DNA from 2 places in the Buttiauxella cochleicola genome. Region 2 is predicted to be linked to the other one. Evidence: predicted binding sites of a transcription regulator. Region 2 holds the regulator's gene; the other holds the start of a gene.
The links. Region 2 encodes Fur, which represses iron uptake genes when iron is present. Its sites were predicted from a motif close to ATAATAATGAGAACNACTATCAA; they were not measured.
Positions count from the first base shown of each region.

Region 1: exbB (tol-pal system-associated acyl-CoA thioesterase) is a predicted target of Fur. The motif match lies at 1,440-1,462, and genes of this name have one in related genera.

Region 1 is NZ_JAJSOU010000018.1:2,368-6,132, reverse strand. It holds gene metC (cystathionine beta-lyase) at 146-1,336, opposite strand; gene exbB (tol-pal system-associated acyl-CoA thioesterase) at 1,525-2,259, shown strand; gene exbD (TonB system transport protein ExbD) at 2,264-2,689, shown strand; gene LVQ79_RS19465 (methyl-accepting chemotaxis protein) at 3,033-3,765, shown strand, end outside.
Region 2 is NZ_JAJSOU010000007.1:286,017-289,781, reverse strand. It holds gene chiP (chitoporin ChiP) at 1-1,331, shown strand, start outside; gene chiQ (ChiQ/YbfN family lipoprotein) at 1,379-1,711, shown strand; gene fur (ferric iron uptake transcriptional regulator) at 1,801-2,253, opposite strand; gene fldA (flavodoxin FldA) at 2,536-3,066, opposite strand; gene ybfE (LexA regulated protein) at 3,218-3,499, opposite strand; gene ybfF (esterase) at 3,635-3,765, opposite strand, start outside.

The DNA.
Region 1 (3,765 bases), on a different contig from region 2:
TGAATCTACAGTAGTTAGATTAGGCACACCTTAGTTTTAGGAACTTAGTGTAACGCTAAAAAGCCTGCGACATCTTGATCACAGGCTCAACAAATCATTATGGGATAGCAAAAACTGTCCTTATGGGCGTCCACTTCTGGCAATTTTAGGCGATCCGTTGGAAACCTGCTTCAAGATCGGCGATGAGATCGTCAACATTTTCCAGGCCAATGTGAATGCGTACTAGCGTCCCGCTGAAGTCTACCCCGCCAGCCGGGCGGATCTCTGCGAGTTCTTCCGGTTGGTTGGCTAGGATAAGCGATTCATAGCCGCCCCAGGAATAGGCCATACTAAAATAGTGGAAATTATCCAGGTAGTGCTGATATTGCTCGTTATTTAAGCGACTCTTCAGCACAAATGAGAACAAGCCGCTGCTACCTGTAAAGTCTCGTTTCCAGAATTCATGCCCTTTGCTGCCGGGCAGTGCAGGGTGATTAACACGTTCAACCTGCGGGTGTTGTGCCAGCCATTCGGCAATTTTCAGACTACTTTCATGATGTTGACGCAGGCGCACACCAAGAGTGCGTAGACCTCTGCTCGTCATATAAGCGGTATCGGCATCCAACATTTGCCCCATCAGATAAGAGTTCTCGCGCAACTGATCCCAGCAACGTGCATTTGATACAGCTGTACCAACCATCGCATCCGAGTGGCCAATCAGGTATTTGGTGCCGGCCTGAATCGAAATATCGATACCGAAATCCAGCGCCTTAAAGAGAATGCCTGCCGCCCAGGTGTTATCAATCATGATGATGGCGTCTGGGGCAACGCTACGTACCGCCTGTACAATGGCTGGAACGTCATGTACTTCCATTGTGATAGAGCCAGGCGATTCCAGAAATACGACTTTAGTATTGGGTTGCACAAGTTCAGCAATGCCTGCGCCAATCATTGGGTCAAACCAGGTGGTGCTCACACCGAGTTTAGCGAGGATTTTGGTGCAGAAGTCCTGGCTGGGCTCGTAAGCGGAGCCGGTCATCAGCACATTGTCACCTTGCTCGACGAACGCCAGAATCGCATTGGCAACGGCTGCGGCGCCACAAGGGTAAAGCGCACAACCCGCACCACCTTCGAGCTCGCACATTGCTTCTTGTAAAGAGAAGTGGGTCAGGGTGCCGCGGCGACCATAAAAAAGTTCGCCTTTCGCGCGGTTAGCCGTCGCCTGCTTTTTGGCTTCAACAGTTTCAAAAACCAACGAGGAAGCGCGTTGAATGACGCTGTTAACCGAACCCTGGGTGAATTTTTTATCGCGCCCGGCATTAACCAGCGCCGTTTCAATGTGCTTCTTCGCAGTCATGTTCACTTTACCCTGTTTAACCATCTGGATGTCTAAATCTAACTTATCATCTTTTTGCTGCGTAAGCGCAAGGAATGCATAGACAATTTAAGGCACTCTTTAAATACTAATGAGAACTACTATCAATTCGATGCCGTTTTGATATTATTACGACCAGTTTTTGTATTGTTTCGTGGTGGAGAGTAAGAGTGACGAATAATTTGATGCAGACAGACCTCTCTGTCTGGGGCATGTATCAACATGCCGACATCGTGGTAAAGATTGTGATGATCGGCCTGATTATGGCCTCTGTCGTCACTTGGGCAATCTTCTTTAGCAAAAGTGTTGAGCTGTCATCGCAGAAGCGCCGTCTTAAGCGTGAACAGCAGCAACTGGCTAATGCCCGCTCTCTGGATGAAGCCAGTGAAATGGCCGAAACGTTTGATTCGAAAAGCCTCAGCACTATGCTTATCAACGAAGCACAGAACGAACTGGAGCTTTCCGCAGGCAGCGAAGATAACGAAGGCATTAAAGAGCGTACCGGTTTCCGCCTTGAGCGCCGTGTTGCGGCAGCGGGTCGCCACATGGGACGCGGTAACGGCTTCCTTGCGACCATCGGTGCGATCTCTCCATTCGTCGGCCTGTTTGGTACGGTCTGGGGCATCATGAACAGCTTCATTGGGATTGCTCAGTCGCAGACCACTAACCTGGCGGTTGTTGCACCTGGTATCGCAGAAGCGTTGCTGGCAACGGCTATTGGCCTGGTTGCAGCGATTCCTGCGGTTGTTATCTATAACGTCTTTGCCCGTGTGATTGGCGGCTATAAAGCGTCTCTGGGTGACGTTGCTGCTCAGGTTCTGCTGCTGCAAAGTCGTGATCTGGATTTAGCGGCTAGCTCTCAGTCTCGCCCAGTACGTACCGCTCAGAAACTGCGTGTAGGTTGATCCCATGGCAATGAGTTTTAACGAAAACCACGATGATAACGGCGAAATGCATGACATCAACGTGACGCCGTTTATCGATGTCATGTTGGTACTGCTGATTATCTTCATGGTGGCCGCACCGCTTGCGACAGTGGATGTGAAGGTTAACCTTCCTGCATCTTCAAGCCAGCCGCAACCGCGCCCGGAAAAGCCCGTCTATCTGTCCGTCAAAGCTGACAAAACCATGTTTATTGGTAACGATGAAGTGACCAAAGAAAGCATGATTAACACGCTGATGGCGGCGACCGAAGGCAAGAAAGACACCACGATTTTCTTCCGCGCAGACAAAACGGTTGATTACGAAACCATGATGAACGTGATGGATACGCTGCATCAGGCAGGGTATTTGAAGATCGGGTTGGTGGGACAAGAAGTCACTGCCGCCAAATAAGTTTTGCATGCTCTTACAACGGCCTGTTAGCTCAACTAACGGGCCGTTTTTCTTTTGTCCGCATTCCCGTCTGACTTAATTCAAATTTTAAAATCACACGAACGTATTATTGATAACGTGTGAAACTTATTCGCGATGAAACAATGTTTATCTATGCTATTTCTATGCCCGTCATAATTCGAGCCGCAGGGGTGTTGGCTGCACTCACAAACCCCAGTCACTTACTTAAGTAAGCTCCTGGGGATTTGCTCCCTTGCCGCCTACCTGCAACTCGAATTATTTTGGGTATATGCGGGATTATTCCGTCCTGAAAATATCTGATAACAGAAGCGTGGATAACCAAATGGCAACGATGACTGTTTTGCATACCGGCAATAAACAGCCCGACGTGGTGTCTCTGAGAAACATTTATCTGCATGCTGATGTTTTAATGTTTTGGGTCGTGTGGGGAATGTTTGTTATTTCGCTGGCGGTGGGGTGGGCTTATGATGCGCTACCGGTGGCGCTGGTAGTGGGCAGTTTACTTGCGTTGAGTTCCAGTATTATCAAAGTATTACTACCCGGTAAGCTATTTACCCGCTTGTATTATGCGTTCACATTAATCGGTTTTGCCGCATTGCTCATTCAATTAGGTGACGGTGAAACTGAATATCACTTTTCGGTTTTTGTATTGCTATCAGCATTATTAGCTTATCGCGATTATCGACCATTATTAATAGGGGCGATGGTTGCAGCGCTTCACCATGTATTATTTGCCTGGCTGCAAGCTAATGACTTATTTGGTATCACTTGCTTTATGCATCCCGGCATTCATATGGTGGTATTCCATGCCATTTTTGTGGTGGCGCAAACGGCAATCCTGATTTATATGGCATTGCGAATGGCAGACGATGCCCGTTCCGCCAGCGAAGTCGCGCAACTGGCGGCGCAGATTAACCGCCAGCCGGGTTGCCTGACCCTTACACGTAGTGAAAGAGAAAGCCGCACGCCGTTTGCTCAAACCTTTAATACTACGCTTACCACGATGAGAGACACGCTAAGCCATGTGAGTGCTGGTGTGGCATCAGTACTCACAG
Region 2 (3,765 bases):
GACTGGTAGTCATCCCTCAGGCAAGCGCAGCAGGCTTTGTGGATGACTCAACTCTGACCGGTGGTGTTTATTACTGGCAGCGTGAGCGTGACCGTAAAGATGTTACGACTGATAAATATGAAACTAACCTTGCGCATTCCACCTGGAACGCCAATCTGGACTTCCAGTCTGGTTTCGCCGCTGACATGTTCGGTCTGGATATTGCGGCCTTTACTGCTATCGAAATGGCAGAAAATGGTGATAGCGGTCACCCTAACGAAATCGCATTCTCCTCTGTAAACAAAGCTTACGATGAAGATTTCTCCGGTGATAAAAGTGGCATTAGCCTTTATAAAGCCGCAGCTAAATTCAAATACGGCCCGGTTTGGGCGCGTGGCGGTTACATTCAGCCAACCGGCCAAACCTTGCTCGCACCACACTGGAGCTTCATGCCTGGTACTTACCAGGGCGCTGAAGCCGGTGCAAACTTTGATTACGGCGATTCTGGTGCGCTGAGCTTCTCCTACATGTGGACCAACGAGTATAAAGCTCCATGGCACCTGGAAATGGACAAGTTCTATCAGAATGACAAAAACACCAAAGTTGAATATTTACACTCTCTTGGTGCGAAGTATGACTTCAAAAATGATTTCATTCTCGAAGCGGCATTTGGGCAGGCTGAAGGCTACGTTGATCAGTACTTCACCAAAGCAAGCTACAAATTTGATATCGCGGGTAGCCCGTTAACAACCAGCTACCAGTTCTACGGTACGCGTGACAAAGTTTCTGATGGCAGCGTTAACGATCTGTACGATGGCACTGCATGGTTGCAGGCATTGACTCTTGGATACAGAGTTGGACAGGTTGATTTGCGTCTTGAAGGAACTATTGTGAAGGCCGATGGCCAGCAAGGTTACTTCCTGCAGCGTATGACCCCAACTTATGCATCTTCAAACGGTCGTCTTGATGTGTGGTGGGATAACCGCTCTGACTTCAACGCCAACGGTGAAAAAGCAGTATTTGCAGGCGCGATGTATGACCTGAGCAACTGGAACCTGGCCGGTTGGGCAGTGGGTGCTTCTTATGTGTACGCATGGGATGCTAAACCAAGCTCTAAACCAACCACTGACGGTTACTACGATGCGGATAATCGCCTGAAAGAATCTGCATACAGCCTTGATGCGTTGTACACCGTTCAGGATGGTCGCGCGAAAGGCACGCTGTTCAAACTGCACTTCACTCAGTACGACAACCATTCAGACATCCCAAGCTGGGGCGGTGGTTACGGCAACATCTTCCAGGATGAGCGTGATGTGAAATTCATCGTCATCGCACCGTTCACCATCTTCTGATTCGAATCCGGGCGTGAAAGCGCCCGGTTTTCTTAAGGATATCAAGCATGAAAAAAATCGTACTGACTATGGTGATGGCGTTAGGTTTGAGTGCGTGTGCGCAGCAGCAACCTAAAACGGCTCCGGAAGATACAAAACTAAAGCAAGCGTATAGTGCCTGTATTAACACCGCAGAAGGCAATCCGGATAAAATCCAGGCCTGCCAGAGTGTGTTAAATGTGTTAGGCCAGGAAAAAGAGCACCAGGAATTTGCGAAGAAAGAAACGGTGCGCACCCTGGATTACCAGAACTGCATCCAGGCAACTCGTACGGGTAATGACCAGGCGGTCAAAGCCAAGTGCGATAAAATCTGGCAAGAGATTCGTGCTAACAATAAGTAATCGCTGAATTCAGGCAATAAAAAAACCGGTGAGTTTGTTCACCGGTTTTTTTACATCTGGCATCTGAATCCGATGCCAAAATATGCAGATTACTTTTCGCTGATTTCGTGTGCGTTTTCGTCGGTACGGCAATCACCTTCAGCGCAGTGACCATAAAGGTACAGGCTGTGGTTAGTCAGACGAATACCATGACGAGATGCGATTTCACGCTGGCGGGCTTCAATTGAATCATCACTGAATTCAATAACTTTGCCACAATCCAGGCAAATCAGGTGGTCATGGTGATGCTGTTGTGTAAGTTCGAACACGGATTTGCCGCCTTCGAAGTTATGGCGAGTCACAATGCCTGCATCATCAAACTGGTTTAATACACGATAAACTGTGGCGAGACCAATCTCTTCGCCCATATCAATCAGACGTTTATATAAGTCTTCCGCACTGACGTGATGGTTCACCGGCCCCTGCAACACTTCAAGGATTTTTAATCGCGGAAGCGTGACTTTCAGGCCGGCCTTCTTTAATGCGGTATTGTTGTCAGTCATGCGGAAATTGTCCTGTTGCTTAACGATTCGCTCGGACTCAGGGTGAGCGTTAAGATGAATGCGTCTCATTATAGAACTGCCACTTCTAAATGGGAACCGCAAGTATTATGCATAATCAAGCTAAGAAATGGCGGTTGAGTCGCGATTTGATTGCCTTGTTAGCTATTTTGTCAGGAGTTCATTGTACAGGGACAAACTGAAAAGTTAAAAATTTGTAGCAATTATTTTAATCGGAAATAACTATCAATGTGGCGCAACCTAATAGTTGCGCCACATCTGGAATCAGGCGTTGATGATATCAGCCAGGTTCAGTTCTTCAGAAACTTGTTTGACCCACTTCTGAACACGTTCAGCAGTCAGTTCTGGTTGACGGTCTTCGTCAATCGCCAGACCAACAAAGTGGTCATCGTCTGCAAGACCTTTAGATGCTTCGAAATGGTAACCAGCAGTTGGCCAGTGACCGACGATTGCTGCACCACGCGGCTCAATGATGTCGCGGATAGTGCCTAATGCGTCACAGAAGTATTCTGCGTAGTCTTCCTGGTCACCGCAACCGAACAGCGCGACCAGTTTGCCATTGAAATCAACTTCTTCCAGAGTGGGGAAGAAATCGTCCCAATCACACTGGGCTTCGCCGTAATACCATGTTGGAATGCCGAGAAGCAGAATGTCGAAGCCTTCCAGGTCTTCTTTGCTGCTCTTAGCAATGTCATGCACCTCAGCAACATCTTTACCGAGCTGTTTTTGAATCATCTTCGCGATATTTTCGGTGTTACCAGTGTCGCTGCCGAAAAAAATGCCTACGATTGCCATGAGTAAAATAACCTCTTGATACTTAATGGTATGGTGGCTGCTATTTGGCCACAGATAGGGCAATCATAGCAGAACACTTCGTGGTGCGGAAACTGCTATCGCCCCGGTGTGCACAGACTGCAAAATTGCATACCAGGGCATAGCACTAAAACTAACTGAGATGTTGCTTCAGTTGTTCGAGAAGTATCTCTTCAATCAATTCACTACGACTGATATTGCGCGCTTCAGCCAACTGATTGAGAGCATCTACCGCATCGTTATTGAGCTTTAGCTCCACTCGCTTCAGGCCGCGTACTTTATCGCGCTTGAGCTGGTTGCGTTTGTTGATACGCAATTGCTCATCACGCGTTAGCGGATTGGTTTTTGGTCGCCCCGGGCGACGCTCGTCCGCGAACAGATCTAATGTAGTACGGTCCGTTTGTTCTTTTGCCATGATTAGACTACTGACAGGGAATTCAGGTGGCACGGAGCGGGGTGCTCTGGCGCAATTTAGCGCGCAATCATACATCAGCATGGCTTGCGCGCCAACGCGTTAGCCGCAACTTGCGGCCAGTCGGTTTGTTTTTAATCAGTTTGCTGCGGATTCGTCGATAAAACGATGGATTGCGCGCAAAACAGCATCAGGTTTTTCAGCATGAACCCAGTGACCGGCCCCGGCCACGACGTGCGCACGTGCCTGCGGGAACTGCGAAAGCAACT